4 regions of the Agrobacterium sp. NPDC090283 genome follow, and region 4 is predicted to be linked to each of the others. Evidence: riboswitches for the same ligand, from Rfam matches in the RefSeq annotation. Region 4 holds a riboswitch; each other region holds the start of a gene.
The links. A riboswitch is a leader RNA that binds a small molecule or an ion and turns the genes downstream of it on or off. The one in region 4 is predicted to bind cobalamin.

Region 1: another riboswitch for cobalamin. It lies ahead of ACIQUH_RS21115 ((2Fe-2S) ferredoxin domain-containing protein); the one in region 4 lies ahead of metE (5-methyltetrahydropteroyltriglutamate--homocysteine S-methyltransferase).
Region 2: another riboswitch for cobalamin. It lies ahead of ACIQUH_RS17775 (DUF1636 family protein); the one in region 4 lies ahead of metE (5-methyltetrahydropteroyltriglutamate--homocysteine S-methyltransferase).
Region 3: another riboswitch for cobalamin. It lies ahead of bluB (5,6-dimethylbenzimidazole synthase); the one in region 4 lies ahead of metE (5-methyltetrahydropteroyltriglutamate--homocysteine S-methyltransferase).

The regions. Positions count from the first base shown of each region.
Region 1 covers NZ_JBIVYG010000016.1:111,919-119,794, reverse strand. Annotated here, with positions in the region: gene ACIQUH_RS21125 (ABC transporter permease) at 1-711, opposite strand, end outside; gene ACIQUH_RS21120 (ABC transporter substrate-binding protein) at 717-2,213, opposite strand; gene ACIQUH_RS21115 ((2Fe-2S) ferredoxin domain-containing protein) at 2,230-3,021, opposite strand; cobalamin riboswitch at 3,113-3,305, opposite strand; gene ACIQUH_RS21110 (hypothetical protein) at 3,288-3,539, shown strand; gene ACIQUH_RS21105 (chloride channel protein) at 3,560-5,341, opposite strand; gene ACIQUH_RS21100 (MBL fold metallo-hydrolase) at 5,373-6,197, opposite strand; gene ACIQUH_RS21095 (TatD family hydrolase) at 6,200-6,982, opposite strand; gene metG (methionine--tRNA ligase) at 6,994-7,876, opposite strand, start outside.
Region 2 covers NZ_JBIVYG010000012.1:84,145-92,020, reverse strand. Annotated here, with positions in the region: gene cobN (cobaltochelatase subunit CobN) at 1-2,053, opposite strand, end outside; gene cobW (cobalamin biosynthesis protein CobW) at 2,056-3,093, opposite strand; gene ACIQUH_RS17775 (DUF1636 family protein) at 3,090-3,515, opposite strand; cobalamin riboswitch at 3,636-3,851, opposite strand; gene cobO (cob(I)yrinic acid a,c-diamide adenosyltransferase) at 3,987-4,604, shown strand; gene ACIQUH_RS17765 (cobyric acid synthase) at 4,606-6,063, shown strand; gene cbiB (adenosylcobinamide-phosphate synthase CbiB) at 6,050-7,015, opposite strand; gene cobD (threonine-phosphate decarboxylase CobD) at 7,014-7,876, shown strand, end outside.
Region 3 covers NZ_JBIVYG010000013.1:76,349-84,224, reverse strand. Annotated here, with positions in the region: gene ACIQUH_RS18565 (NAD+ synthase) at 1-788, shown strand, start outside; gene ACIQUH_RS18560 (glyoxalase superfamily protein) at 1,065-1,442, opposite strand; gene ACIQUH_RS18555 (hypothetical protein) at 1,635-2,465, shown strand; cobalamin riboswitch at 2,551-2,735, shown strand; gene bluB (5,6-dimethylbenzimidazole synthase) at 2,832-3,545, shown strand; gene ACIQUH_RS18545 (hypothetical protein) at 3,613-4,566, opposite strand; gene ACIQUH_RS18540 (hypothetical protein) at 4,669-5,328, opposite strand; gene ACIQUH_RS18535 (DUF2865 domain-containing protein) at 5,706-6,818, opposite strand; gene ACIQUH_RS18530 (NADP-dependent malic enzyme) at 6,954-7,876, opposite strand, start outside.
Region 4 covers NZ_JBIVYG010000002.1:551,728-559,603, reverse strand. Annotated here, with positions in the region: gene xylF (D-xylose ABC transporter substrate-binding protein) at 111-1,151, shown strand; gene ACIQUH_RS05500 (sugar ABC transporter permease) at 1,340-2,644, shown strand; gene ACIQUH_RS05495 (ATP-binding cassette domain-containing protein) at 2,663-3,445, shown strand; cobalamin riboswitch at 3,528-3,742, shown strand; gene metE (5-methyltetrahydropteroyltriglutamate--homocysteine S-methyltransferase) at 3,842-6,190, shown strand; gene ACIQUH_RS05485 (hypothetical protein) at 6,386-6,619, opposite strand; gene ACIQUH_RS05480 (helix-turn-helix domain-containing protein) at 6,714-7,151, opposite strand; gene ACIQUH_RS05475 (hypothetical protein) at 7,279-7,876, opposite strand, start outside.

The DNA of each region.
Region 1 (7,876 bases), on a different contig from region 4:
CGAACGGACCGCCGAAAGCAGCGCATAAAAAGCACCGCGATGCGCGTGACGCCAGAGAGCCTGCCGGCGCGAAAGCCCCTTGGCGAGAGCGGTGCGGAAATAGGGCTGCCGCATGGTTTCCATCATGTCTCGCCGATAGACGCGGGCAAAGACGGCGGCCGAATGCGAGGCTATCAGCATGACGGGCAGCACGATCGCGGTGGCGTCGGTCGCGAAGGGACGCATCCATCGCAGCTGGACACCGAGAACCCAGAGCAGAATCAGCCCGAGCCAGAAACCTGGAACGGCCTGAACGAAGACTGAAAATGCGCGGCTTGCACGGTCAGTAACTCCACCTGGCCGTGCCGCCGCGAAAAATCCGATCGGCACTGCGACGGCGATGGCGAGGAACATGCCCGCAAGGCCGAGCATGAGCGAAACCGGAAGACGCTCGCTAAACTCCGCGAAAACGGGTTCACCGGTGCGGAAGGACCGCCCCCAGTCACCGGTGACGAAATCCGCAAGCCAATGCAGATAACGCAGAGGAAGGGGCCGATCGAGGCCCCATTCTTCCCTCAGCGCGGCGACGGTTTCACTCGTTGCCGTCAGGTTCCATACCCTGATGGCGATTTGCACGGGATCGGCAGGCATAAGGGCAATAAGCGTGAAGGATGCAAGCGAAAGCGCAAGCATTGCCAAAGCCGAACGCATGCCGAACCGGAACAATTGCATCAGAACTACCTGGTCTCGCCGATGTCGGCGCGAAGGACATAATAGTCCGAACCCCAGGGCTCATAATTCTGAAGCCGCTTAGAAAGGCCCACATACCAGACCGGCGAGACCAGAAAGGAAGCCGGAACGTCCGTGAACAACTTTGCCTGGGCATCGAGAGCAATTGAGGCCCTTTCGCCGGCGTCACCCGCCGTAGCGAAGCGGTCGAGGATCGCATCAAATTCCGCAGAGGAATATTTCGAATAGTTGAGCGAAGCACCGCTGCGCAGCATCGAATTCAGGAAAAAGGCCGGATCGCCGTTGGGCGCGGTGTGCTGCGCCCAGAGCGCGATATCGAATTCGCCCGCGGCCGCCACATCCTGAATGTTTTCCACGACCTTGGTGTCAAGCGCGATACCGACCCTGGCAAGCTGCGCCTTCACGACAGGCAGCATGGTAACGAGGTCCGGGCGCTGCGGATAGGTGATGGCGAGAAGCCGCAGCGGCAAGCCGTCCTTTGTGCGGTTCCCTGCCCCGTCCTTGACCCATCCGGCGTCATCGAGAAGTACTTCGGCCTTTTTGATGTCGGTCGGCCGCGGCTGCTTTCCAGCGAAGGGGAAATAGGCGGCATAAGCGCCGGTGGCCGGCTCACCGCCATTGATCGCAGCAGCCAGCTCCTTGCGATCGAAAGTCAGGTCCAGCGCCTCCCGCACTTTGATGTCGGCGGTAATCGGCCGCTTCGTATTGAGGAAGGCGAAATATTGATAACCGACCGGGAAGGACTTGATCGTCAGGGCCGGATTGGTTTCCAGCCGCTTCACGACTTCCGAGGGCAATCCAAAGGCGAGGTCCAATTCGCCCGCCTCCAGCGCAAGTGTCATGCTTTGCGCGTCGCCGAACCTGCGGAAATCGACGGGAGAGCGGGAAACCGCATCGGTAAAGTGAGCATTAGGCGCGAGTTTCAGCGATGTATCCGCCTTGAAATCTGCAATCTGATACGGCCCGGTGAAGAGAGCGCTGCCGTCGGCGGCCGGCGTATAGGCGACGAGCGGCCACTCCGCAAACAGCGCCTGCAGGAAGGACACCGGTTTCTCCGTCGTGATATCGAGCGTCAGTGCATCGACTGCCTTGAAGACAAGCTTTCCACCTGTCGCAAGCGCTGCCTTGTTGGTTGCGAAAGTATGCTCAAATCCGGCCGCAAGGGCTGCTGCCGTTACGGCAGAACCATCGGAAAAGGTCCGGTTCGGTTTCAGCGTCACTGTCCAGGTCAAATCGCCGGTGCGTTCCGCTTTCTCGGCAAGGTCAGGCACAAGCCGGCCCTCCTTATCGACGGTAAAGAGGTTCTGGCCCACTCCATGACTGACAAGAGCCCAGCCATTGGAGCCCTTTGCGGGATCAAGGCCACTTGTGATGTAAGTGGCGCCAACGCGCAACGGTTCGGTGGCAAGCGTATCGGCCGCCACGCCTGTGATGAAAGCCGCGAGCCCGGCTGCCGCCAGACGCGAAAAGCTCTTTATCGGCATTATGTTTCCTCTCATGCTATTCGGAAAGATTGCGCAGCCGCTGTTTGCGACCGGTCGGGTGATAGGCGAAGTCCTCGACGATACGACCACCAAGCAGGTGTTCGGCAACGATACGATCGACGGCCTCTTCGGTGACGCCGCCATAATAGGTACCCTCAGGAAAGACCTGCATGACCGGCGCAAGGTTACAGGGGCCGAGACAGGTCGATTTGGCCGTCATGGTGCCATCGCCCGTTACCCTGAGCTTTAGCCGTTCTTGCTGGTTGCGCAGATGCCCCCAGATCGCGTCCGCACCGGCTGAATTGCACGGGGCACCCTGACAGACGAGCACGCGGCGCTTTTGCGCAGGCACCAACGACCCCTCGCTTGCCGGGCGCACCGACGGTGAAAGATCGAGTTCCTTCGCCGTTTGGGCGAGGTCGTTGATAAGGGGCGTCATCAGGCTGCTTGCGGTAGGGCTCGCGGTTATAGAGAGCGGGGGCCAGGGGCGTGGGTCCGCTGCCCGCCATCGTTTCAGGCTCTTGGTGAGCCAGTTCTGAAAGCTCGGTTCCAATGGCAACATGAGCGGCACGAGAAGGAGATTGCCGAAACCCTCATCGATGAGCGCGCCGAGCGCTTCGCGCAAAGACGGCGTGCCCTGCTCGGTGAATGCGATGCGAACGGTTCTCGCTCCGCGCAGCTGCCCCGCCAGCGCCGCAAGACGCTGCATGTCCTGATGCGGCGCTGCCGCGAAAGCCGATTTGGCGACAAGCAGCACGGCGTCGGGCTGAGAGGGCTCTCGATAGGTTGGTTGGATCTCGGTTGTCACAATGCCTCATTCACGAGGCGGCGACGAAAATGACAGGCCTCCGGCATCAATGCCGGAAACAGCCATCATTCCCATGGCACCCCCCGACCACGGAATTACAATATGTCAGGCAGGTCTCCTGGCTTGCGGGTCAAAGCCACCTCACCCGTCTTCCCGGCATTTCTGCCAGTGACATTGTGGGCGATTGGCTCACCGCTTACAGTTGCGGGACAGCTCCGGATCTTCACCGGATTCCCTCTTAGCTTCCACCGGCTGGCGGAAGAACCATGACGGAGCGAACCTACACTGCCGCAGGCCGCTGTCAACCGCCTGCGCCGCAAGTGAACACGCTACGCAAGTCTCCTTCGTCCAATCAATTGTTACGTTATAAAATTACATACACATGGTTTTATTTGCTGGTCAACCCCATGTTTTACGATGCGGTACCGAATTGGCGCACCCACCACCGGCATCGCGTGGAAACCAAAAATCAAAAGGAAGATATGATCAATAGAAAATATAATTATATCAATATATAAAGCAAATAACATAAAGTAATTTATAGCTCACCGGAGGCCTCCCGGCGTCGCAATTCAAGCTCTTCACTGTAGCGCCTGAGCGTGTGGCTCTCCGTCAGCAGGCCAACCGGGCGGTTTTCGATCTTGTCATTGACGACCACCAGCGCCTCGCTTTCCGCTGCATCGAAAGCCGCCGCCGCCTGCCGGGCGTTCATGGTCGGCAGCAGCACGTCGTTCTTGTACTGCAGATAGGTTTCGAGACTGATCTTGCTGGGATCGCGATCCATCGGGTCGGCGTAGATTTCCGGCACGAGGACGATGCCGGCATAACGACCGTCATCATGGGTCATGATCACCCGTTGCGTCGAGCCGAGCGGGAACTTCTCCTTGAAGGCCGGAAGCCCCATGCTGACAGTGGCCTTGCGGATATCGGCACGCATCATCTTGCCGACTGTGAGGTCGCGGATCCAGCCGATATCGTGGGCACTGCGAATACTCTCGCCCCGCAGGTGAAAACGCCAGGTGGCGAAGGAGTAACCGAAGGTGGTGCGCACCACGAGCGAAGTGGTGATGACGGCGGCCAACACCAGGGCCGTGATCTGGAAGTCGCCAGTCAGTTCCAGCGCCAGAAACGTCATCGTCAGCGGGCCGCCGATGATGGCGGCGGCAAAGGCGCTCATGCCGATCACGGCGTAGACGATAGGTGCTGTCGACCCATAGCCGATATAGGGTGCGCAGAGCGCGAAAATCTTTCCGAGCAGCGATCCCATGAAGAGCGACGCGAAAAACAGGCCACCGCGGAAATTCGAGCCGATGGAAATGGCGCTGGCTGCCGCCTTCAGCACGAAAAGCCCGGCCAAGCCGTATATCGTCAGTTCGGCATCGATATTGAGATGCAGCGCGCCATGGCCGCTCGACAGCACCTGCGGTGAAATCAGCGCAAGCCCGCCCACCGCCACACCGCCGATGGCAGGACGCAGCCAGCCCGGAATGGCGCTTTTGCGTGCGGTTTCTTCGATAAAGGACACCGCCTGCATCAGCACGATGCCGATGGCCGCACACACGACGCCGAGAAAGATGGCAGGCACATAATCGGCCGGCGATACACGGCTGGCATCGACAATATCGATCGAGATGCCATGGCCGCCGATTATCCCTATAACCGTCGTCGCCACCAGCGCCGAGACGATGAGCGGCGCAAGCGTCACCACGGTATAGGTGCCGATGATGAGTTCTATCGCATAGAACGCCCCCGTCAGAGGCGCATTGAAGGCGGCCGCAATAGCGCCCGCAGCGCCGCAGCCGACAAGGATACGCATGTCCCCTCGCCTCAGCTTCAGCTTGATGCCGATCTTCGAGGCGACGCCGCTGGCGATCTGCGTATAACCGGCCTCCAGCCCGACGGACGCGCCAAAACCGTTGGAAACGATATTCTGCACACAGACGATGATGCTGTCCGTCAGCGACAGGCGGCCGCCATGCAGCGCATTCGCCTCGATGGGGTCGACCATGGGTTTCTTGCGGGTTTTCGACAGGATGAAGATGATCAGGCCGAGCACGATGCCGCCCATGATCGGGCCGGCGAGCACGATCCGTCCGGAAAGATCGCTGCTGCTCAGCCGCTCGACCCCGAAAACCAGCACATGCAGCGCCGTGCTAAGAGCGCCGATCAGCGCCACCAGAAGGCCCGCCGCAATGCCGATGAAGACGGCAAGGATCACCAGTCCCAGTTCGCCGCGCCTGAACATCGCCCGCAGGCGACTGGCGCGCAGATTGTCGAAGAAGCTCGCCATACTGGGTGCACGGAAAGGCCTGGTCGACATGCTGTTCCTTTTCAGGCGGCGTCAGACATAGTCAGAGCGCTTCGAACTCGATCTCGAAACGCATCTGATCATAAGCCGGTTCAACATGATCAGGCGTTTCACGCATCACCGTGTCATAATCGAGCGGAATATGCATGTGGGTCAAGATCGCTCGTTTGGGTGCGAATCTCTCGATCCAGCCGAGCGCCTGTTCCAGCGACAGATGGCTGGGATGATAACGGTGCTGCAGCGCGTCGATGACGAGGACATCGAGACCGGCGAGCTTCGGCAGGCTTTCAGCCGGAAAATCGCTGACATCGGTGCAATAGGCAACGTCACCAATACGGAAGCCGAGCGAATGCACATCGCCATGCTGCTGCATGTGCACGTTGAACGGGATCGGACCGCCTGCCCCATCGATGATGAGGGCCGCGTCGATATCGGCGATGATCCGCGGTTCGACGATGGGCGGATAGCTGCTGCCCGGCGGGGTCTCCAGGCAATAGGCGAAACCGTCCTTTATGCGCGCCATGGTGATGGGATCGGCATAGATCGGAATGCGGTTTTGCTGAAGGGCGAAATAGATGCGCAGATCGTCGATACCGTGCAGATGGTCGGCATGGGCGTGGGTGTAAAGCACCGCATCCACCGCCTCCACCTTCGCCGCGATCATCTGCTCGCGAAAATCCGGACCGGTATCGATGACGACGGTGGTCTTGCCGCCATCCGGACCAATCTGCTCCACCATGAAGGCGGTGCGGGTGCGCCGGTTCTTCGGGTTATCAGGGTCGCAGGCGCCCCAGTCGCCGTTGATGCGCGGCACGCCAGGCGACGACGCGCAACCGAGAACCGTGAAGCGGCGACGGTAAGTGGCCACGCCTACACCCTTGTCATCTTCGAAAAGCAGCGGAAGGCATTTTCGGTGGTGATTTCGGCCATACGCTCGAAGGAAACACCATGCACCTCGGCGAGAACCTCCGCGGTATTCACCACATAGGAGGGCTCGTTGCGTTTGCCGCGCCAGCGCTTCGGCGCAAGATAAGGCGCATCCGTCTCCACCAACAGCCGGTCCAGCGGCACGGTGGCGGCGATATCGCGGATATCCTGTGATTTCGGGAAGGTCAGAATGCCGGAAAAGGAAACATAACCGCCAAGCTCGACACCGGTTTTCGCCAGCTCGGGACCAGCGGAAAAGCAGTGCAGAATGAAGGGGAATGCCCCCTTTTCGCTTTCGGCGCGCAGGATCGATGCCATATCGTCATCGGCGCTGCGGCTGTGGATGACAAGCGGCAGCTTCGTTCTTCTTGCGGCCTCGATATGGCGAATGAGCCCGGTCTTCTGGTCTTCCGGCTTCTGCGTGTCGTAGAAATAATCCAGACCCGCCTCGCCGATCGCCACGATCCTGTCATGGCTCTCGGCCAGCCGCACAAGCTCGTCGGCGGAAATATCCAGTTCCTCGTCGGCATTGTTGGGATGTGTGCCGACCGAGCAGAAGACCGACGGATATTTTTCCGTGATCTTCAAAAGTTCGGGCAGGCGACGCACCCGCGTCGAGATCGTCACCATCTGGCTCACACCCGAAGCATGGGCGCGGGCGATGATATCGTCGCGCTCAGCCTCGAAATCGGGAAAATCCAGATGGCAATGCGTATCGATCAGCATGATTGTCGCCTTCACGCTTCCGGTGCGACGTAACGCGGGAAGACCGGCTTCGGTGCTTCCAGCGGCGTGCCCGGAACCAGACGGCCCGCCTCGCCCAAAGCCGCGAAATCACGTTTGTCGGCAGGTGCCGCGACGAGATCGAGCAGCTTTTCGCAGGATTCCGGCATGAAGGGCTGCAGGAGGATACCGATCTGGCGCACCACTTCGGCCGTGACGTAAAGCACGGTGCCCATGCGCTCGGGATCGGTCTTCTTCAGCGCCCACGGCTCCTGCGAGGCGAAATAACGGTCGGTTTCCGAAACGACGGCAATGATCGCCGCAAGCGCGCGGTGGATGAGCTGCTTGCCCATTTCTTCACGGCAGAGCGCCAGCAACCCATCGGCGGAGCCAAGCATCGCCTTGTCTTCTTCGTTGAACTCACCGGGTGTCGGGATCTGGCCGTCGCAATTCTTGACGATCATCGACAGCGAACGGCTGGCGAGATTGCCGATGCCATTGGCAAGATCGGCATTGATGCGGGTGGCGATGCCCTCTTCGCTATAGCTGCCATCCTGGCCGAAGGAGACTTCGCGCAGGAAGAAGTAACGCACCTGATCGAGACCGAAATGGTTCACCAGATTGGCCGGATCGACGACATTGCCGAGCGACTTCGACATCTTCTCGCCCTTGTTGAGCAGGAAGCCATGCGCATAGACCCGCTTGGGCAACGGCAGCTTGGCGCTCATCAGGAAGGCCGGCCAGTAGACGGCATGGAAACGGATGATGTCCTTGCCGATGATATGCACGTCGGCAGGCCAGTACTTCGCGCGCGGGCCGTTCCTGTCTTCGATGTAACCCGTGGCGGTGATGTAGTTGGTCAAGGCATCGACCCAGACATACATGACATGTTTCGGA
Region 2 (7,876 bases), on a different contig from region 4:
CGCAGCGGCCAAAAACATGCTGACCGTCCTTGATGGCGAAATCCTTGAGGTCGCAGAGAAAGGCGTCAATGCGCGACAGCGCCGCATCGGCATCGTCCTTCGCAGCCACGCCCGCCTCAGCCGCAAGCCCGGTCTCCCGCGCTTTTTCGACGATCAGCTTCGCCAGCCGGTCACGGCGGCGGCGATCCAGCCCATCCGCCTGCGCATATTCGTCGACCAGCTGTTCCAGCGCCGACTGCTCCGGCGAAAGCCCGGCATTCACCAGCACCGGCGGAACATGGCCAATGGTCACGGCCGCGATACGCCGCTTGGCGACCGCCGCCTCGCCCGGATTGGAAACGATGAATGGATAGACCACCGGCAGTGGACCGGTGACGATTTCGGGAAAACAATCGCGGGAAAGCGCTACCGTCTTGCCGGGCAGCCACTCCAGCGTTCCATGCGCGCCAACATGCACGATGGCATGCGCACCCGCAATCCGCTGCATCCATGCACCGAAGGCAATCAAAGCATGACGAGGTGGCAGGGCAGGGTCGTGATAATCCACCCGACGATCCTCGTTACGACCCCGGTCCGGCGCGAGCGCCACGAACACGTCGCCGAAACGGGCGGCGCGGAACCGGAACGCGCCGTCAACGAGTGCGTCGTCATCCGTTGCCACACCCCATGTCGCGTTTACGGATGCGGCGGCAGCCGGCGGCAAGGCGGAAAAATGAGCGTCATAAGCGGGAAGATCAATTGCCGCTCCCTGCTGTTCGATACGCTCGAGCAAAGCCCGTGCGGTTTCAGGAATATCCTCGACCGCATAGCTGGCCCCGGCCAGATCGCGCAGCATTTCGAGCACGCTTTGCGGCACGTCGAGGCCGACGGCATAACCGGTTCGCCCGGGTGCCGCACCGGGATAATCCGGCATCAGAATGACGATGCGGCGATCTCGAGGAGGCGCATTCCGCAGCCGCAGGAAAGCGGCGATACGATTTGCCACTTGCTCGACACGGTCAGGCTCTGGCACATTCAGGAGACTGACGCCGCCATCCATTCGCGTCTGTTTGAACGAGATCGCACCGGCGAGAATCCGGCCATCCAGCTCCGGCAGGACGACATGCATGGCAAGATCGGAGGGATTGAGGCCACGGGCATTTTCCGCCCAGCCATCGCGTCGCGTCGTCGCCATCACCACCTGAAACACCGGCACGCCGAGACGGTCGAACAGTGTTGCGCCGCCGTCATCCGTCTGGCTGGCAAAGGCTGTAGCGGTTATGATGGCGGCGGGCTTCAGATCGGGCAGCGCCGTTTCGAGGAACCGGACCGCCTCGCCATCCTTCAGGCCGCTGACAAAAATCGGCAAGGGCGCAAAGCCGCGCTGCGAGAGCGCCTCGAAAAGCGCCTCCACAGGCGCGGCATCCGCCGCCAGAAGCATGGAGCGGTAAAAGAGAATAGTCAGAACCGGCGCATCGGCGGGAAAACCCGCACAGGCTTCCAGCCGATCCACAACGCCCATACCGGGCCGGTAAAAACCGGCTTTCGGTAGCGGTTCGGCTTGGATATCCGGCCATGCCTCGCCCGTTGCAAGAGCGGCAAGACCAAAAGCAAGCCGGTCCATATTTTCCTGCCCGCCCTCGCGGAAGAAGGAGAGGACCGAGCCCAAAATCCGCCGATCGACGGTCGAGGCCGCTTCAAGCTTCTCGTCCCTTTCGCTGCACTCACCCGGCAAAAGTAGAAGCCTGATACCGCGCCTGCGGGCAAGAATGGAAAGCTGATCGACGCCGTACCGCCAGCGTTCCGCACCGCCGAGAATCCGGATAAGGATAACGCTGGCATGTTCCGCTGTCTTTTCGATCCAGAGATCGACCGACATGGGATGCCGAAGCTCGGACAGGTTGGCGGCTGACAGGGAGGGGAGTGCGCCCTCTGTTTTCCGCCACGCCTGTTCCACCCCTGCCAGATCGCTTGCCGAAAAGGACAGCATCACCACATCCGACCGGGGCTGGTTGAGATCAACCGGCTCTATCAGATCGTCCAGAGACGAGGACGTGGTGGCGAGAATATGCATCGTCAGGCGGCCAGCATCTGTTCGATCTTTTCGCGGTTCAGACCCTTTTCGCCGATGACGACGAGGCGGCTGCGGCGCTCTTCACCCGCCGCCCAGGGCCGGTCGTAATAGTGGTTGACGCGGCTGCCGACAGCCTGCACCTGCAGGCGCATCGGCTTTGCGGAAACCTCGATGAAGCCCTTGATGCGCAGGACATTTTCCGCAGCAGCCGTTTCGGCGATACGGGCTGCCAGCGCTTCCGGATCGGTCACGGCCGGCAGGTCGATGACGAAGCTGTCGAAATCATCGTGTTCATGGTCAAGTTCACCATCATGATGGGTGCGGCGGTTTTCGATATCCTCTTCCACTGCAAGGCCGAGACCGATCAGAACGGCGGGGTCGATGGCGCCATTCGAGGCCACGACGATCTTTGCCGCCTTCGGCAGATGTTCGAGAACATGCGCCCTGGCCTTGTCCAGACCGGCATCGTCAAGAAGATCGGCCTTGGTCAGCACGATAAGATCGGCGCAAGCGACCTGATCCTCGAAAACCTCTTCGACCGGGTCATCGTGATCGAGTGCCTCGTCATTGGCCCGCTGGGCGACGAGTGCTTCCACGTCATGCGCCACTTGACCTTCGGCAAGGGCGGCGCCGTCCACCACCGCCACGACGGCATCCACCGTCACGCGGCTCTTGATCGCCGGCCACTGGAAGGCCTGCACCAGCGGCTTCGGCAGGGCAAGGCCCGAGGTTTCGATGAGAATATGCTCCACCTTGGGCTGGCGGCTTAGAATCTGTTCGATGGCGGGCTGGAAATCATCCGCCACCGTGCAGCAGATGCAGCCATTGGCCAGTTCGACGATGTTTTCTTCCGGGCAGCTCTCAATACCGCAGCCTTTGAGAATTTCGCCATCGATGCCGATATCGCCGAATTCATTGACGATGATCGCCAGCCGCTTGCCATCCAGCTTTTCTAGAAGACCGCGCAGCAGCGTGGTTTTTCCCGCCCCCAGAAAGCCGGTAACAATCGTGCAGGGAACGCGGTCCAGAAGGGTGCTCATGATTTCTCCTCGGTAAAATCGAATGGGGGAATGCGCGCCACCATGCCGCGCTTTAAGGGTTCGGGGCGGCCGCGCCAAGGCATCAGGCCATCGGGGGCAACGGCCAGCAGCCGCGCGCCGGTCAGCAAATCTTCCGCATCACCGGGGGTCAGCCCGCCGAAAACATAGGACCAGCCGTTGGCACTGCGCAGTACGGCACTAAGCCCGCGCTTGCAATTGGCAAGGCAGTTGACGGAACGGACGGTGATACCCGTTTCCTCCGCCTTTGCGATGACGGCATTGACAAGATGCGAGCCGGGGCGCGGTTCGGCATTGGGATCGGCTTCATCGCGACAGCTTCTGCAAACGAAGACGGTCACGCCGGGCGCCGTTTCGTCCGGCGTGTTTCCGCCTGCAGATGAAGATGTCGCTGAAATATCCAAACCGTATCGTTTCCCGCGCCTTGCAAAAAATATCTCGGGGTGCGGATATCGAAAACGGCAGGCGGACAGGCGCAAACCGGATGTTCGATCTAACCGACTGACCGGAGCACCCCGCCCGACAGACGTTTTTCCTGAAACGGCAGGTCTCCTGGCTCGCGGCTTTACACCCTGACACCGCCTTCCCGAACCATCTTAGAGGTCCAGTGGCTTTACGGTGCGGGCTTACCGCTTACAGTTGCGGGGGCAGCCACGGAATGACCCGGTAATCGGGTTGGAACCGTGTTCCCTCTTAGCTTTTCCCGTTGCCGCGAAAAGACCGTCAGTTCGCTACCATTAGGCTGAACGGGCGTAAGGGTCAATGCCGCGGCCCCGTGGCCGGCGCATTGCCGGGTGCGGCAAATTGGGTATAGTCGCCGCTCCGAACGGCGGGTGGCAGCGGATCCCGCGCCACTGGATGAAAAGGAAAATGCAATGACACGCGACATCAGCGACAGCGAAGCCGAACGCCACCGGCAGAAAATGGTCAACCGCAAGACGGTGCAGGATGCCGAAGTTGCGGCAAAGACCATCGAAAAAGGCCTGCTGATGATCAATACCGGTCCCGGCAAGGGCAAGTCCACGGCCGCTTTCGGCCTTGCCCTGCGCATGCTCGGCACCGGACGGCGGGTCGGCGTCGTGCAATTCATCAAGGGCGCATGGTCGACGGGCGAACAGCAGGCGCTGACTTTGTTCGGCGACAAGGTTGTCTGGCGCACCATGGGCGAGGGTTTCACCTGGGACACGCAGGATCTGAAGCGCGATGTTGCGGCGGCCACAAAGGCCTGGGAAGAAGCCAAGCTCCTGATGGCCGACGAGACTATCGGTCTCCTGATCCTCGACGAGCTGAACATCGCGCTGCGTTACGACTACCTGCCGCTGGAGGAGGTGGTGGAAACGCTTTCTGCCCGCAGGCCCGATCTGCATGTGATCGTCACCGGCCGCAATGCTAAGCAGCCGCTGATCGACGCCGCCGACATGGTGACGGAAATGACCCTCGTGAAGCATCACTTCAAGGCGGGCGTAAAAGCGCAGGCGGGGATAGAATTCTGACATGGCGGCACGGGTGCTGATGTTTCAGGGAACCGGCTCGGATGTCGGCAAGTCGCTGATGGTGGCGGGGCTTGCCCGCGCCTTCGTCAGGCGCGGCCTCTCCGTCATGCCGTTCAAACCGCAGAACATGTCGAATAATGCGGCCGTCACCGCCGATGGCGGGGAGATCGGCCGCGCACAGGCGCTGCAGGCGCGGGCGGCGGGCGTGCCGCTCTCCGTTCACATGAATCCGGTACTGCTGAAGCCGCAAAGCGAGACCGGCGCGCAGGTGGTGGTGCAGGGCAAGATCGCCGGCAATGCCAGGGCAGCCGATTATCAGCACATGAAGGCCGGGCTGATGCCGCGCGTGCTGGAAAGCTTCGACCGCCTGAAACAACAGGTCGATCTGGTTCTGGTGGAAGGGGCGGGCAGCGCATCCGAAATCAACCTGCGTGCCAATGACATTGCCAATATGGGTTTTGCCAGAGCTGCGGACGCGCCCGTCATCCTGATCGGCGATATCGACCGGGGCGGTGTCATCGCCAGCCTCGTCGGCACGAAAGCAGTGCTCGAAAACGATGACGCGGCGATGATCGAAGGTTTCATCGTCAACCGCTTTCGCGGTGATCCGACCCTGTTTTCGGACGGCATGCGGATAATTGCCGAAAAGACCGGCTGGACCTCGATCGGGCTTCTGCCGCATTTTGCCGACGCCGCAAAATTGCCGGCGGAAGACGCTCTCGGGCTTTCCGGCCCGGCTGAGCGAAAACCGGGCGCGAAGATCCGCATCGCCGTGCCGATCCTTCCGCATATTTCCAACTTCGATGATCTCGATCCGCTGGATATGGAACCGGATGTCGAACTGATCCGCGTGCGGCCGGGCGAAACCGTTCCCGCCGATTGCCGGCTGGTCCTGCTTTGCGGTTCGAAATCCACCATCGCCGATCTTGCCGTGCTGAAAAACGCTGGCCTCGACATCGATATCAAGGCGCATGTGAGACGCGGCGGCTATGTCCTGGGCCTCTGCGGCGGATACCAGATGCTTGGAAGAACCATTGCCGATCCTGACGGTATCGAAGGTCCGCCAGCGACGGTCGACGGGCTCGGCCTGCTGGATGTCGACACTATTCTGACGGGTGACAAGAGACTGGTTTCCGTTACAGGGAAAAGTTTCGACGGAATTGATTTATCCGGCTATGAAATGCATGTCGGTGAAACCAATGCCGGACCCGACAACCTGCCTTTTTCGAAAATTGACGGGCATGAGGACGGCGCCATATCACCTGATGGCCGCATCTTCGGCACCTATATCCATGGCCTTTTTTCAGATGACCACCAACGCGGCGCGTGGCTTGAGCGGCTTGGCGGACAGGGCACGGCACTGAACTACGATGCGCAGGTGAACACCGTTCTTGATCGCCTTGCGGCGCATATGGAACAACACCTCGATCTCGACAGGCTGCTTGCTATAGCGCGATAAGGATTGCCGGCAATCCGAACAGGCCGATCAACAGCAGGTCGGCAACCCGCGCCAGCCTCAGCGCCGTGCGAATATCCCCCGCAACCAGCGCCGCCCTTCCGCCTTCGCCCATGAAACGCGCCTCGATCATCTGCCCGCCATAGGAGCGAGGCCCGGCAAGCGCAAAGCCAAGCGCGCCGGCCAGTGCCGCCTCCGGCCAGCCGGCATTGGGGGAACGGTGATGACGGGCATCGCGACGTATCGCGGCAACCGCCCCACTGGGCGACGCGCCCTTGACGAAAAATGCGGCGACCACGAAAAGACCGCCGCTGAGCCTCGAGGCTGGCAGATTGACCAGATCGTCCAGCCGGGCAGAGGCCCATCCGAAGGCCTCATGACGCGGCGAGCGATGGCCGATCATGCTGTCGGCCGTATTGATCGCCTTGTAGGCCGCGCCGCCCGGCAAGCCCATGAGTGCAAGCCAGAGGGCGGGGGCGACGATGCCATCGGAAAAATTCTCGGCCAGACTTTCGATCGCCGCCCGGCAGATCGCCGCCTCATCCAGCTTTTGCGGATCGCGGCCGACGATCATCGATACCGCCTTTCGGCCACCTTCCACCCCTTCGCGCTCCAAAGCGGTGGCGACAGCCTCGACATGCTGCTCAAGACTTTTCTGGGCCGGAAGCGAAGCGCCCAGCACGGCAACCAGCAAAAGACCGAAGGGGAAGAGAAGCAGAGCGGATTGCGCAAACCACGCAACAAGCAGCGTCAGCCCGACAAAAACGGCCAGAGCGGCCACACCTGCCGTCTTGCGCTGTGAAAATGACGCGCTCTCCCGGTTCCATTTTTTATCCAGCAGCGCGATAAGCGAACCGATCCAGGTGACGGGATGGCCGATGCGTTTGAACAGCCAGTCCGGATAGCCGGTCAGGCGTTCGATCACGAGCGACAGGAAAGCGAGAGCAAAGAACATGGGCGAGACAGTATCAGAAAAGGCGAAGGCTGCGATCCGTCACGGCGGCAATCTCGGCGGGGCGCGGCTGATGTTTCCGGAAGCGCCTGAACCGTGGATCGACCTTTCGACCGGGATCAATCCGCACTCCTACCCGCATTCGCCCATTCCCGCCAGCGCATTCGCCCGCCTGCCGGAACCGGATGCCGCCGAAGAATTGAAACATCTGGCGGCAACCCATTTCGGTGCACCCTCCGCCCGGCATTTGGCTCTTTCCCCCGGCACCCAGATGCTGATGCCATTGCTGGCTCAGATCGCTCTCGGCCGCGGGGCAAAAAGCAGTGCCGTGCTTTCGCCCGCCTATGCGGAACATGCCCGCACGGCGCGCATGGCCGGACTGGCTGTGACCGAAGTAGAAAACATCAATGAACTGTCGGCCCATGACTATGCTGTGGTCGTCAATCCCAATAATCCCGACGGCCGCATCGCCGATCATGCCGCATTGTTGTCGCTGGCCGAAGCCATGCACCGGAAGGGCGGGCTGCTCGTCGTGGACGAAGCCTTCATCGAGACGGGACTTGCCGAAAGCCTCGCAAATGCCGCCGGTCAGGACGCGCTGGTGGTCCTGCGCTCCTTCGGCAAATTTTATGGCATGGCGGGGGTTCGGTTGGGTTTTGCTATTACGGAGCCCGATATCGCGGCCGAACTGGAGGCAAGGCTCGGCCCCTGGGCAGTTTCCGGCCCGGCGCTTTTTATCGCGACGCAGGCTCTAGCGGACGGGGAATGGCAATCGTCCATGCGTCTGCGTCTTGCCGAGGAGGCCCGGCGCGTGAATGACATGCTGCAAAAGGCAGGGCTGGCGATTGCCGGCGGCACGTCGCT
Region 3 (7,876 bases), on a different contig from region 4:
GCCTTTCCGGCGGTATCGATTCGGCGATCTGCGCGGCACTGGCTGTCGATGCGCTGGGCGAGGAGCGGGTGCGCTGCATCATGCTGCCCTATCGTTATACATCGGAAGAATCGCTGAAAGACGCCGCCGATTGCGCGAAAGCGCTGGGCTGCCGTTACGATATCGTGCCGATTTCGGAGCCGGTGGAAGGGTTCCTCTCGGCGCTCTCCGATCTCTTCGAGGGCACGGAAGAGGGCATTACCGAGGAAAACCTGCAGAGCCGCACGCGCGGCACCATTTTGATGGCCGTCTCGAACAAGTTCGGCTCGATGGTGGTGACGACGGGCAACAAGTCCGAGATGTCAGTGGGTTACGCCACGCTTTATGGCGACATGAATGGTGGTTTCAACCCCATCAAGGACCTTTACAAGATGCAGGTCTATGCCATTTCCAGCTGGCGCAACGCCCATGTGCCGCCGGGCGCGCTCGGTCCTTCCGGTGAGGTGATCCCGGCCAATATCATTTCCAAGGCCCCGTCGGCCGAATTGCGGCCCAACCAGACCGACCAGGATTCGCTGCCGCCCTATCCGGTGCTGGACGATATTCTGGAATGCCTGGTCGAGAAGGAAATGTCGGTCGAGGAAATTCTGGCGCGCGGCCATGATGTGGCGACCGTGCACCGGGTGGAGCATCTGCTCTATCTCGCCGAATACAAGCGCCGGCAATCGGCGCCGGGCGTGAAGATCACCAAGAAGAACTTTGGGCGTGACCGGCGTTATCCGATCACCAACCGGTTTAGGGATCGGTGATTGCGACGGTTTCCGGAAGGCGTGGTTAACGCCGAATCTTCTTCATAAACAGGGCGATTGCTGTACGAAGGTGCGGCAAATTTCTTCTCCCCGCCGGGGAGAAGGTGGCCCGAAGGGTCGGATGAGGGGGCTAGCTCTCGATCTATCTCGACCCTCACCCCCTCATCCCGCTGCCGCGGACTTCTCCCCGGCGGGGAGAAGAAACAAGTGGCATGCGCCCGGTCCACGGCGCGGATATGTGAATGGCGCGGAGAGCACCCGCGCCGCTTCCTTACCTTAAATAACCTGCCCCACATCGATGCGGTTGCCATCCGGGTCTTCGAACACAAAGGCGCGCAGGCCATAATCCTTGTCCTGCAGCCCCTTGATGATGCGCAGCCCCTGGCTCTTGCACAGCGCGTGCAGCGCATCGACATCGCTGACCATCATATGCGCGACATTGAAGGGCGCTGCCTTGTGGGTGGGCTGCAATGTCAGGTGCAGCTCGGCATTGCCCTGTTTGAGGATCATGAAACCGACGGGGGTGCCGTTTTCGAAGGTCTTTTCGAAGCCCAGCACGCCAACGTAAAAATCATGGGCCTTTTCGATATTCCTGACAGGAAGCATGGCGGCGATCCGCCCGAAGCGGATGCCGTGATCGGCGATGGTATTCATCGCGGAACCTCGGATCTGGGAGAAACGGCAGGCGGCGCGGACGGTGCCGGGGCGCGGGCGTTTTTTCCGGTTTGAATTTGCAGGACGGTGCCTGCCGCCCTAGGATCATAATCGAGGCGATGGCGGATGCAAACGGAATGTCTCTATTGCCGAGCGCCTTGAGCGAGAACACAGACACGCCCGGGAGGCAGAATGCGCAGCTCCATCGAAATCTTCAACATCCGCACCCGGCAGATGCGGGTGGTGTGGCAGACGCCTGATCTCTTCGAAGCGCCGAACTGGTCGCCGGATGGAAAATACCTGCTGTTGAACAGCGAGGGGCTGCTTTATCGCCTGTCTCTTTCCGGTAGGGCCGCGCCGGAAAAGGTCGATACCGGCTTTGCCGCGCTCTGCAACAACGATCACGGCATTTCGCCTGACGGTTCGCTTTATGCCATCTCCGACAAGGTGGAATTCGGCAAGAGCGCCATCTATCTCCTGTCCTCTATGGGAGGCGCACCGCGGCTGATGACGAGGAACCTTCCTTCCTACTGGCACGGCTGGTCGCCGGATGGGAAAAGCTTTGCCTATTGCGGCATTCGCGATCAGGTCTTCGATATCTATTCCATGGATGTCGAGACTGCCACCGAGACGCGGCTGACCCATGGCGAAGGCCGTAATGACGGTCCGGATTATTCGCCGGATGGTGCGTGGATCTATTTTAATTCCAGCCGCACCGGGCAGATGCAGATCTGGCGGGTGCGGGTGGACGGTTCCGCTGTCGAACGCATTACCGACAGCTCCTATGGCGACTGGTTTCCGCATCCGTCACCCAGAGGTGACAAGGTGGTGTTCGTCTCCTATGACGGCGACGTCTTCGACCATCCGCGTGACCTCGACGTGCGGGTGCGGCTGATGGATATGGATGGCGGCAATGCCGAGACGCTGTTCGAGCTTTTCGGCGGGCAGGGCACGATGAACTCGCCCAACTGGTCACCGGATGGGGATGAATTCGCTTATGTCAGGTACTTTCCGCTAGAGTGACGGGCAGGACGAGCGAAGGTGTGGGATCGCCCGTGGTCACTTTGCCGCACCACCGGCGGGATACTTGCATTTGCAAGTTTTTTTGCCCATAGGTTTTGGGTCAGGTGCCTGCCGTTGAGGCGGGAGAATCGGGAATTCGGTGAAAGACCGGAACGTGCCCAGCGCTGTGAGGCGGATGCCCTTTTTCTCATGCCACTGAAGTCATTCGGGAAGGCGAAAGGGGGCGGATGAAGCCGAGTCAGAAGACCGGCCTGGCAGGATAGACCGAACCGCGCGGACGGCGGCAGGTTGCTGAAGAGGCGCGTCGTGCATGCGAAAACCGGCATGGTTTCGGCAACCGCGCGCCCGCATTGTTGGGGTTAAACGATGCCGACCGATCCGTCCGCTGGCAATCCATTGCAAGCCAGTTCAAGCGATCATGCGCTTTCACCCGCCCGCCCGTTTTCCGGCGCGGAGCGCGAGGCGATCTATCGCGCCATCGAGACGCGGCGCGATGTGCGCGACCAGTTCCTGCCAGATCCGCTGCCGGACGCCCTTGTCGAGCGCCTGCTGAAGGCGGCGCATTCGGCGCCCTCGGTCGGTTTCATGCAGCCGTGGAACTTCACCCTCGTTACCGATGGCGCCGTGCGCCAGGCGGCATGGGTGGCCTTCAGCCGCGCCAATGAAGAGGCGGCGGCGATGTTTGCCGGCGAGCAGCAGGCGCTTTATCGCAGTCTCAAGCTTGAAGGCATCCGCAAGGCGCCACTCAGCATCTGCGTCACCTGCGATCCGACGCGGGGCGGCAAGGTGGTGCTGGGCCGCACCCACAATCCGCGCACGGATGTCTATTCCACCGTCTGCGCCATCCAGAACCTCTGGCTCGCGGCCCGCGCCGAAGGCGTCGGCGTCGGCTGGGTCAGCATTTTCCACGACAGCGACATTCGTATTATTCTTGGTATTCCCGACCATATTGAAATCGTCGCCTGGCTGTGCCTTGGCCGGGTCAACGAACTTTACACTGAACCGGAACTGGCGGTGAAAGGCTGGCGGCAGCGCGTGCCTTTGGAGGAACTGGTGTTCCGCAATCGCTGGGGCGGTTGACCGGGCGGCTCCACCCCTCCCGGACGAAACCGGGAAGGGTGGGCTTTGAAGGGTGGCTTTCGTCTCTTCAAACGACAGTGCAGTTAAAAAGATTGAGGATGGGGTGAATGGGGCTGGCGAGGCTGATCGCGCCGCTTGCACCCCAGAACAATCCGACGACATTATTGCCGGCGGTGTCGATGACGGCGCTGCCGCTATCGCCCGGCTGACTGAAGACCTCGCCGGCCCGACGCGGCGATATGCCGATCTGGTTGCGCATATTCGGCTGCTGTACGTCGTAAAAGCCGGAAACGACGCCATTGGTGATATTGGTCGTCACGCCCGATTTCGTGACATTCATGTTGAGCGCCGCAACGGCCGCCCCCAACGGCGAGGGGAGGTTGTAGATTGCGCCGATGGTGGCGAGCCGGCCATTCGCCGGGCTGGCGACAGCCGCATCGACGCCATAGGGCGTTCCCTGATAGACGATGTTGCCCCTCTGGAAAGCGACGATATTGGCGGCAAGATCGCCAAACCAGGTGCGTGCCGGTTGCGACACGTCATCGCCGATCTGGGCATTGTCCCGGCAGATGACATGGGCATTGCTCATGATCAGCGGTGCTCCGTTGGCGGCCCGGACGACCAGCCCGATGGTGCCGACGGTATCCGTCCAGGACCAGTAATCCGGGCTGCCGCTGATGCCGCCGACCATCGGCTCCACGACTTTTTCGCGCGGGTTGTCGGAAAGGCGTCTGGGGTGATCCTTCCATTCCGTGCCGGGCGCGGGCGGTGTCAGCACCGCCTCGCTCGGGCGGTCGAAGGATCCTTCCCGTACCTGCAGCGGCGCGCCGCCCAGCGTCGTCATCAGACCCGCCTTCAGCGATGGCTCCGGCGCGCGGTGGTAAAGGATCAGGCCAAGCTCCTGTGTCAGTTCGCCGGCGGCGTCCTCAAGCAACCCGACGCCGATCGCCGTGACGCCGGGTATGCCTGTCAGCTGATGGTAATGCCGCTCCTTGAGCGCGGTGAGTTCCTCGAAAGTCATTCGCTTGCCTCATGGAAAAAGGGGTGAAGGATGGATGTCCGGCTTTACAGGGGCGGCGTGTCCGGTGGGGTGAAGGGCTGCGCCGCCCGTGCCTGAGAGCCGTCAGTTCAGCGGAATGATCTTGCCGCTGGAGAGAGCGCCGCCGCCGGCCGGCGGAGGACCGCCAGCCGCCGCCTGATCGGCGAGCATGCGGTATTGGGAGGTGCCTTTTTCAGTGCTGATGGTGCCGGAAACCGTGTAGAGATAGACGTCGCCGGAGACGGCGTAGTCGTTGCTCTGATTGTTCACATAGAACTCGATCTCGACAGTCGACATATTAGTCGCGCGTTCCAGGAAGGCGTCCATCAGCATGGTGATCTGCTGATCCGTCAGGCCCTTGGAGCGCATTTCCTGTTTGGTCTTTTCATAAGAGGCGGAAGCGCCGCCGCCGCCGAAGAACCAGGTCCAGACCGAGAGATTGGCGCTGGCCGTGGTCTTTTCGTATTCGTTGATCTCCTCGCGGTAGGAAGCATCCAGCATTCCGAGCGCAAGCGTGTTGAGGTCCCTCACATCCTGGCTGGAAAGGGCCGAGATTTGCAGCTGGGCCTTGATTTTTCCCGTGGTATGCGCCGGCACGGTATAGGAAATGCCGGTCAGCTGTCCCATGCCGGAGACCGAGATGGAATAGGACTCCTTCGCTTCGCCTGTCGGCAAAGTTGCGATGACCGGGACAAAAGGATCGAGCAGTTTGACGCCGGTTGCGGTGATCTGAATGGATGTCATGGCTATACTCCTGATGGTTGTGTGCTTCATGGGTCAATGAAACTCTGATCGTCCACTCGGGGTCGAGATGGGCGACATGATCGTCTGGAGATGCATGAAAGGCGCGAGCGGCTAAAGCCGCACCACATATATATATTTTGCATGTTCTGCTTATCCACTTTAAGTGGATTTTTTTATAATATGCACTCTTACAGCGAAGTCAATCGCGTTCGTGAGTACAACTTCTATATGAATATTTGCCGGCAAATGGGGTGAAGAATGTGTTTATCCATGGCCGAAGGATGGATCAAAGCAGGCCGCGGGACGGGCGCGGCCTGTACGGAAGTGACGCATCGCGTCTGGCGTCGTGGAACATGCGAGGGCTGGCAGCGCCGTCTTTATTGCTGCGGCTGTATGCCCTTCAATGCCGGGTTCTTCAGGTCGATCCGGCCCGTCTGGTCCGGCAGGAATTTCGGGCCGATGACGCGGACGCGGCTATCGTTCGGATCATAGTCGCGTTCGGGCACGGGCTGTTCCGGCGGTTTTGCGGCCTGTTGCTGTTCGGCAGGCTTCTCAGCCTTGTCACCACTCCTGTCACCTTGGGGTGATGGAATGGTGGTGATGCCGGAATAGGCTTTTTCGGATTCCGGCCGGGCCGCCTCTTCCTGCTTCTGCATATCCTGGTGATAGGCGGCCATGTTGCAGGCGCAGCCGGGCGCTTTGGCAGACGAATTACGATAGGCGAAGGCGGTCGGCAGGTCCTTGTAGGGTTTGCCGGTTTGCGCAGACACCATGTCGGCGGTTTCCTGATCCGCCATGGAGTGGAAATAAAGCTCCGTCTCTGTCCCCGGACACATTTTCTGGCATTGCTCCGCCTGGGCGCGGAAATCGAGCGGCGAAGCGTTGGAGGCAATCGGGAAAAACGAGCCGTCGCAGGTGCGCACGCAGAGTGTGCGAAGTCCGCCCTCGGCGGCGTTTGGATAGGGCGACAGGCCTGCCTGTCCCGGTTCACCGCCATTCTGCCGGAAGGCATCGGGGTAACGCGTGACATCGGGCGCCGGCGACACTTGTGGGTTCATGTCCTCTGCGGGGCTGCAGCCATTGGCGTCGAGTGCGGCGAGAATGCGCTGGCGCCTGATGTCGCCGTCGTCACTGCGCGCCGCCGCCATGGCATCGTCCCGGTCGCGGATGATCGCGTCGCGTTCGGCTTCGGCATCCGCCAGCGCATCGCCGATCTCGGCGCAGAGGCCGGCATTGGGATTGCCATAAACGATGACGCTGCCGGAGGAGCAGCCATAACCGCGCAGGTCGTTCCGGATCTTGCGGATGACGATGTTCTGGCGGGCGAGCGCATTGGCATAACGCCGCACCTCAGCCGTATTGCCGATGACGCGGGGCGGCGCGCGCAACTGCGCATAAAGCGTATCGCAGACCTGATCCGCGAAAGCGGCGGCCGGGGCGAGGAAAACAAGGGGAAGCAGGAGGCCGATGATGCGGCTGCGGCGGGTCAATTGTTCGATCCGTTCGATGTCCCCGGCCGGTGGCAGGGGCGTTATACTTCACGAAATCCGTGTTTCAGGAAGATAACATAAGCTGTTGCCGCAATGCGGCAACAGCATGTTCAAAATTGCGTTAATAGGCCTTCATCACATCGAAGGATGCGAAGCCTGAACGACGGCGAAGGCCGCCATGTTGACGACGCCGCGCGAGGTGACGCTGGGCGACAGGATGTGGGCGGGCAGGGCCGTGCCGAGCAGGATCGGGCCGACATGCAGGCCCTCCGTCAGCGTGCGGGTGACGCCGAGCGTAATGTTGGCGGCATCGAGGTTCGGGAAGACCAGCAGGTTCGCTTCGCCGGTCAGCACGCTGTTCGGCATGGCGCGTTTGCGCAGCGCTTCCGAAAGCGCCGAGCCGCCCTGCATTTCGCCGTCCACTTCCAGTTCCGGCGCGGCTTCCTGCACGATCTTCAGGGCGCGGCGCATCTTGCGGGCGCTTTCGGAATCGCGCGAGCCGAAATTGGAGTGGCTGGCGAGCGCCACCTTCGGCGTGATGCCGAAGCGGCGGATTTCCTTGGCCGCGAGAATGGCCATTTCCGCCACTTCCTCGGAGGTCGGGTCGTAATTGACGAACGTATCGGTGAGGAACAGCGCGCCCTGCTGGGTGATGAGCAGGCTGAGGCCTGCAAAGGAACGCACGCCTTCCTGCTTTCCGATGATCTGGTTCACGTCGCGCAGGTGGCGGTCATAGCGGCCTTCGAGGCCGCAGATCAGCGCATCCGCTTCGCCACGCTTCACCGACAGCGCACCGATGACGGTCGTGTTGGTCCGCACGATGGTACGCGCCGCCTCCGGGTTGATGCCGGCGCGGCCGACAAGGGCGAAATAATCATCGACATAATCGCGGTAGCGCGGATCGTCTTCCGGATTGACCACGGCGAAATCGCTATTCGGGCGGATGCGCAGGCCGAAGCGCTTCAGGCGCGTTTCGATGATCTGCGGACGGCCGATGAGGATCGGGATGCCGGTGCCTTCTTCCAGCAGCACCTGGGCGGCGCGCAGCACGCGTTCGT
Region 4 (7,876 bases):
TTAATTTTCTCGACTGTCGAGAAAATTGTGAAACCACAGAGACCGGCAGCTTTTTCCGGGCGTTTTCCCTGCATGGAGGTGTGGGGCTGCGCCCTTACCGGGAGGACATCATGAATTCTTTTGCCAAGCTTTTGGCGGGTACGGCCGTACTCGTTTCCCTGCATACTGCCGCGATTGCGGCTGATCTCGTCGTCGGCGTTTCCTGGTCGAATTTCCAGGAAGAGCGCTGGAAAACGGATGAGGCAGCCATCAAGGCAGCGCTCGACAAGGCCGGCGCGAAATACATCTCCGCCGACGCGCAATCATCTGCTGCAAAGCAGCTGACCGACGTGGAATCGCTGATCTCGCAGGGTGCCAATGCGCTGATCATTCTGGCGCAGGACAGCGACGCGATCGGCCCTGCCGTTGAAAAGGCCGTTGCCGAGGGTATTCCGGTCGTGGGTTACGACCGTCTGATCGAAAACCAGAACGCCTTTTACATCACCTTCGATAACAAGGAAGTCGGCCGTCTTCAGGCTGCCGAAGTCTTCAAGGTGAAGCCCGAAGGCAATTACGTCTTCATCAAGGGCTCTTCTTCCGATCCGAATGCGGACTTCCTGTTCGCCGGTCAGCAGGAAGTGCTGAAGGCCGCCATTGACGGCGGCAAGATCAAGAATGTCGGCGAAGCCTATACCGATGGCTGGAAGCCGGAAAATGCCCAGAAGAACATGGAACAGTTCCTGACCAAGAATAATAACAAGGTCGATGCCGTCGTCGCCTCGAATGATGGCACGGCGGGTGGCGCCATCGCCGCTCTCGCCGCGCAGGGCATGGCCGGTTCGGTTCCCGTTTCCGGTCAGGATGCCGATTTCGCGGCGCTGAACCGCGTCGCGCTCGGCACGCAGACGGTGTCGGTCTGGAAGGACAGCCGTGAACTCGGCAAGGAAGCGGCCGGCATCGCGCTGGAACTGGCGGGCGGCAAGAAGATGACGGAAATCAAGGGTGTCACCACCTTTGATGGCGGCCCGAAGAAGGTCACGATGCAGTCGGTCTTCCTGAAGCCGATCGCCATCACCAAGGACAATCTCGGCACGGTCATCGATGCCGGCTGGATCAAGAAGGAAACGGCCTGCCAGGGTGTGAAGGCCGGATCCGTCAAGGCCTGCGACTGATCGAATACGTCCCGGTTGGGCGCTGCGCCATGGTTCATGGCGCGGCGCCCTTTGGAGCATTTCCAGGAAACGCGGAACGGCTTTTCCGTCCGGAGAATGCGTAAGAACAAAACTTGGATCGTTCTGGCGATTCGAAGACAAGCCAAAACGACCCAAGATGTGAGGAGCACCGGCAGTTCATGGCCGACATGACCCAATCCAATTCCACAGCGTCGCAAAAGACGGAAAAAACAGGCTCGATAACACGCTTCATCAACGCTACCGAGCTGGATACCAGACTGCTCGGCATGGTTGGTGCACTTCTTCTGATCTGGATCGGATTTCATATCCTGTCCGGCGGGCTGTTCCTGACGCCGCGAAACCTCTGGAACCTTTCGGTGCAGACCGCTTCCGTGGCTGTCATGGCGACCGGCATGGTGCTCGTCATCGTCACCCGCAATATCGACCTGTCGGTCGGGTCGATCCTCGGTTTTTCCGGCATGATCATGGGCGTCATGCAGGCGGAGATCCTGCCGCAAATCCTCGGCTTCGAACATTCCGCGACATGGATCGTCACGCTGCTGGTCGGCATTCTCGTCGGCGGCGCGATCGGTATGCTGCAGGGCTCGATCATCGCCTTCCTGAACGTGCCCTCCTTCATCGTCACGCTTGGTGGCCTGCTGGTCTGGCGCGGCGGCACATGGTTCATCACCAGCGGCCGCACCGTGGCGCCGATGGATTCCACCTTCCGCCTGATGGGCGGCGGCACCAGCGGTTCGATCGGCGCGACATGGAGCTGGATCGCAGCCGTGGTTGCCTGCGTCGCCATCGTGGCGGCCATCCTGAATTCCCGCCATCAGCGCCGCCGTTTCGGCTTTCCGCTGCGGCCGGTCTGGGCGGAATATTTTCTGGTGGCGCTCGGCTGCCTTATCGTCGTCGGCTTCGTGGCGGTGGTCAACAGCTATCCATGGCCGGTCAACATCGCCCGCAACTATGCCGATGCCAACGGCATCGCCTGGCCTGAAGGCGGTCTGTTCATTTCGCACGGCATCGCCATTCCGGTGCTGATGGCGCTTGCCGTCGGTGCGGTCATGACCTTCATCGCCACACGGCTGCGCTTCGGGCGTTATGTCTTCGCCATCGGCGGCAATCCGGAAGCGGCCGAACTTGCCGGTATCAAGACCCGCTGGGTCACGGTGAAGATCTTCACGCTGATGGGCGTTCTCTGCGCCATCGCGGCGGCGATCTCAACCGCCCGCCTCAACGCCGCCACCAATGCCCAGGGCGAACTGGACGAGCTTTACACCATCGCGGCGGCCGTCATCGGCGGCACCTCGCTTGCCGGCGGTGTGGGAACCATAGCGGGCGCGATGCTCGGCGCGCTCGTCATGCAGTCGCTGCAATCCGGCATGGTGCTGGTGGGCATCGATACGCCCTTCCAGCGCATCGTCGTCGGTGTGGTTCTGGTCGTCGCCGTCTGGCTCGACACCATCTACCGCGCCCGCGCCAAGTAAGAACCGAGGAGAACTCCTATGACGGACCAAGTCACGCCCCTCGTGGAAATGCGCAATATTTCCATTTCCTTCGGCGGCATCCATGCGGTGGAAAACGCCTCTGTCGATCTTTTCCCCGGTGAGGTGGTCGCCCTTCTCGGCCACAACGGTGCGGGAAAATCGACACTCATCAAAATCCTCTCCGGCGCATACCGGCGCGACGGCGGCGATATCCTCATCAACGGTGAGGATGCGGATATCCGCAATCCCCGCGACGCCAAGAAATACGGCATCGAGACCATCTACCAGACGCTGGCCGTGGCCGACAATGTCGATGCGGCGGCCAATCTTTATCTCGGCCGTGAGCTGAAGACGAAATGGGGCACGCTGGATGATGTCGCCATGGAAGCCTCGGCCCGCGAGGTGATGGGGCGTCTTAACCCCAATTTCCGGCGGTTCAAGGAGCCGGTGAAGGCGCTATCCGGCGGCCAGCGGCAGTCTGTCGCGATTGCCCGTGCCATTCTGTTCGATGCCCGCATTCTCATCATGGACGAGCCGACGGCAGCACTCGGGCCGCAGGAGACGGCGCAGGTGGGCGATCTCGTCAAGGAACTGAAACGGCAGGGCATCGGCATCTTCCTCATCAGCCACGATATTCACGACGTCTTCGATCTGGCCGACCGGGTCTTCGTGATGAAGAACGGCAAGGTGGTGGGCCATGCCCGCACGCAGGATGTGACCAAGGACGAGGTTCTCGGCATGATCATTCTTGGCAAGGTGCCTTCGGGCGCGGTGCCTGGGCCGGGCGCGGTCGTCTCCTGACGACCGGCCTGCCGTGCCGCCATCGAACGAAATAAAGATATAAAGATTTCTTTATGTCTATTGACATTGTGGTATCCGTGGTGAGAATTGCCGATGTCATGGTTCTCCGGGCTTGGTTGCCCGATCCCGGAGCTAAGAGGGAATCCGGTGCGCCGACAATCGGCAAGACCGGAGCTGCCCCCGCAACTGTAAGCGGCGAGCCTTTGTCCACAACGTCACTGGGGTGAAAGCCCCGGGAAGACGGGCAAAGGCGACGACCCGCAAGCCAGGAGACCTGCCAGGACAAAATAACGTCCACGGGCGGGGTGTCCCGGTGGTTGCTGCAATGCTTCGGCCAAGGCCGGTCCTGCACGCGTCCGCTTTACCCATGCCCCCACAACCAAATGGGGTATGACAATGCCAGACAAGACCATTACAGTCGCATCGCTCGGTTTTCCGAGGATCGGACGCCATCGCGAACTGAAGTTCGCGCTTGAAGGCTTCTGGTCCGGAAAGATTTCCGAGACGGAACTGCTCGAAACCGCCGCCCGGCTGCGCGCCGAAAACTGGGCGCTCCAGCAGCAAAAGGGGATTACCCATATCCCTTCCAACGATTTCTCCCTTTACGATCACGTTCTCGACACGGCCGTGATGGTGGGCGCCATTCCGCCCCTCTATGGATGGGCGGGTGGAGATGTTTCCCTGTCCACCTATTTCGCCATGGCGCGTGGCAGCCAGAGCGAAGGGCACGCAGGCTGCGGCCACGGGCATGAAGGACATTCGCATCATGGTCAGGGCGCTCCGGCGCTGGAAATGACCAAATGGTTCGATACCAACTATCACTACATGGTGCCGGAGGTTTCAGAGGATCAGCATTTTGTGCTCACCTCGCAAAAGCCGGTCGACCACTTCCTTGAGGCGAAGGCGCTCGGCATCCATACGCGCCCGGTCATTCTCGGTCCGGTCACCTTCCTGAAGCTCGCCAAGGCGCGCGAAGCGGCCTTCAAGCCGCTCGATCTGCTGGCCGGGCTGCTGCCTGTCTATGAAGAGCTGTTGCGCCGCCTGCATGCGGCCGGTGCTCAATGGGTGCAGATCGACGAGCCGGTCGCGGTGCTGGACCTTTCCGAGGGGGAGCGTCACGCGCTGGCTGTGGCCTATCAGGCTTTGTCGAAGGCCGCGCCGGATCTGAAAATCCTGCTCGCCACCTATTTCGGTGGGCTTGAGGATAATCTCGAAGCCGTCGCAGCGCTGCCGGTTGCGGGTCTTCACATCGATCTGGTACGCGCGCCCGGTGCGCTGGAGGCGGCGTTGAAGACGTTGCCGGAAAATCGTGTCCTGTCTCTGGGCGTCATCGACGGCCGCAACATCTGGCGCGCCGATCTCGCCGCAATCGTCAGCCGATTGGAACCCATCATCGCGGCAGGCGGCGCGGCGGCGTTTCAGATCGCGCCGTCGTGCTCGCTACTGCATGTCCCTGTTGATCTCGAACTGGAAACCGGTCTCGATGCCGATCTGAAAAGCTGGCTTTCTTTCGCCACCCAGAAGCTCGGCGAGCTTGCCGCACTTGGCAAGGCTCTCGGTGAGGGCAAGGGCACTGTTGCGGCGGAACTGGAGGTTGCATCGAAGGCGGTTGCCACACGCGCCTCCTCGTCGAAGGTAACCGATACCGCCGTTCAAAAGCGTATCGCAACGATTGGCGAGGCCGACAGGAAGCGGGCGAGCCCGTTTGCTGAGCGGCAGAAAGTGCAGTCGCAGGCCATTGCGCTTCCTCTTTTCCCGACGACGACCATCGGCTCCTTCCCGCAGACGCCGGAGGTGCGCAAGGCCAGATCGGCGCATTCCAAGGGGGCGCTGACCGATGCGCAATATGAAAAATTCCTGCAGAAGGAAACCGAAGCGACCATTCGCTGGCAGGAGGAAATCGGTCTCGACGTTCTCGTGCATGGGGAGTTCGAGCGCAATGATATGGTGCAATATTTCGGCGAACAGCTTTCCGGCTTCGCTTTCACCCAGCATGCATGGGTGCAGAGTTACGGCTCGCGTTACGTGCGTCCTCCCATCATCTTCGGCGACGTGTCGCGTCCGAAAGCGATGACGGTTCGCTGGTGGGAATATTCCCAGTCGCTCACCGAAAAGCCCGTCAAGGGCATGCTGACCGGACCGGTGACGATCCTCAACTGGTCCTTCGTTCGCGACGATATCGCCAGAAGCCTGACATGCCGGCAGATCGCGCTCGCCATCCGCGATGAGGTCAATGATCTGGAAGCGGCCGGTGCGCAGATGATCCAGATCGATGAGGCGGCTCTTCGTGAAGGACTGCCGCTTCGGCACCGGGACTGGCAGGATTATCTCGGCTGGGCGGTGGAATCCTTCCGCATTTGCTCGAGCGGCGTCGGTGATCGCACCCAGGTGCACACCCATATGTGCTATTCCGAATTCAACCAGATCATCGACGCCATCGCGGCGATGGACGCCGACGTGATCTCCATCGAGACCTCGCGTTCGAAGATGGAGTTGCTGGATGCGTTTCGGACCTACAGATACCCGAACCAGATCGGTCCCGGCGTTTACGACATCCATTCGCCCCGTGTGCCGGCGGTTGGAGAAATGGTCGATCTTCTGGCGCTGGCGCGAGAGCGGCTTGACGACCGGCAGCTCTGGATCAATCCGGATTGCGGCCTGAAGACCCGCAAATGGGAAGAGGTCAGGCCGGCCCTGGTCAACATGGTCGCCGCCGCTGCCGAGCTTCGCCGCGCGGTACTCTGATATGGATGAGGCCCGGCGGGAGCCGGGCCTCATCACGGCTTCCGCCGGGAAAATGTGGGGGAGGGGTATATGAATGCCTGTCCGGCAGGATTGAGCCGGCCGGAAAGGCAGATAAAGAGAACGCTCCCGGGCCTACGACTGGAGATCGGTGTGGAAACGCTCAATCCCGGCGGATTTACGCCGTTGCGAAAGCGTTCAATGCAGGTCGGCCTGCGCAAAGGTGCTGACATTCAGCTCTGCGCTTACGGGCAGCAGACCCTGCTGATTGATGTCCTGGGCCAGCGACAACAATGCCATCTCCAGGAAATAGGTCGACATGCCCAGTTCCAGAGATTTCGAGCGCTGGCAAAGATAGGAAACCATCCGCCCGAGCGCCAGAATCTCGTCTGCATTGTCCTGTTCAAGTATAGCTGTGGTAGACGCCGCCATGATTCCCTCTCGACAGTCGACAGTATGAAAACGCGTTGATGCTGCGTTGTTCATTTTCGACCATATCGAGCGTCACGCGAGCGTCACACCTGCGTCAATCGTCGTTTTTGTCCGCCGGCGCGACGGCATTTTCCGCCGCTTCACTCGCGGCGAGCGATGTCACGAGAGCGACGATGCTTCTGCGCACGGCGGCGCTCTTGATGCGCGAAAAGGCCTGGTTGAGCGAAAAGCCTTCATTCGAGGCAACGAAGGTCTGCATGGCATTGATCGTGCCAAGGGCCGGATTGGCCGGGTCGCCATCGGGCGTGGCATTGGCGAACAGGGAGCTGACCTCCACGCCGAGAATCGACGCAATGGCCTGCAGACGGGACGCGCCGACGCGATTGGCGCCCTTTTCATACTTCTGGACCTGCTGGAAGGTGATGCCCAATCGCCCGGCCAGCGCACTCTGGCTCATGCCGAGCGACTTGCGGCGCATTCTGATTTGTGCGCCGACATGGACGTCGATCGGGCTGGGTAGTTTGGCGTGCATTACAAATTCCTCCGGTTGAGGTTATTAAATCCGATGATTATCAATTAATATTGTTGAAGGTATACATTCAACACAATTTCCACGGGTATTATGAAGCTTTATTGACAAAATAGCACGGTTTTTTCATTCATAATCGCGTGTGCGGGCTGCGATTTATAATTTTTGTCGCGCAACGCAACGCACCGTTGCGGCTGGAAAGATGGCTCCATCCGGCCACACCGATGGCCTGAAAGCCGATTCTGTCCCAAATTTTTCGGTTCATCGCGTCGAATTCCTCCAGCGACTCGGTATCGCCGAAATGCGGAACCCAGACGAATGGCCGTTTCTGACCGGAACGTGTGACATTTTCAAGAATGACATTGTTGTAAAGCCTGGGCAGGCATTTGTTGGTGTCGATGGCCGGCGAAACCGGGATGGGATTTCGTTCTATCGCAAAGCCCTGCCGCACGAGCCAAAGCGCCGAGGCGTCCAGTTTTCGTTTCAGCTCGGTTACGGCGCGGGCATGGCATCCGCCATGCGCGACGGGGTCGGCAAGAAGCAATAGCGGCCGGCCCGCGCTTATCAGACCGGTGACGGAAACGAACTGGTCGACGTGGAAGCCGCATTGGTGCATTTTTTCACCGATAGTTTCAGCTTCGCAGGTCTCCTTCGAAGAAAAATCGGAAGAGGCCGGGATTTTGCCGAGATCTTCCGGCCGATAACCGAAACTGAAGACGCTTCTGCCG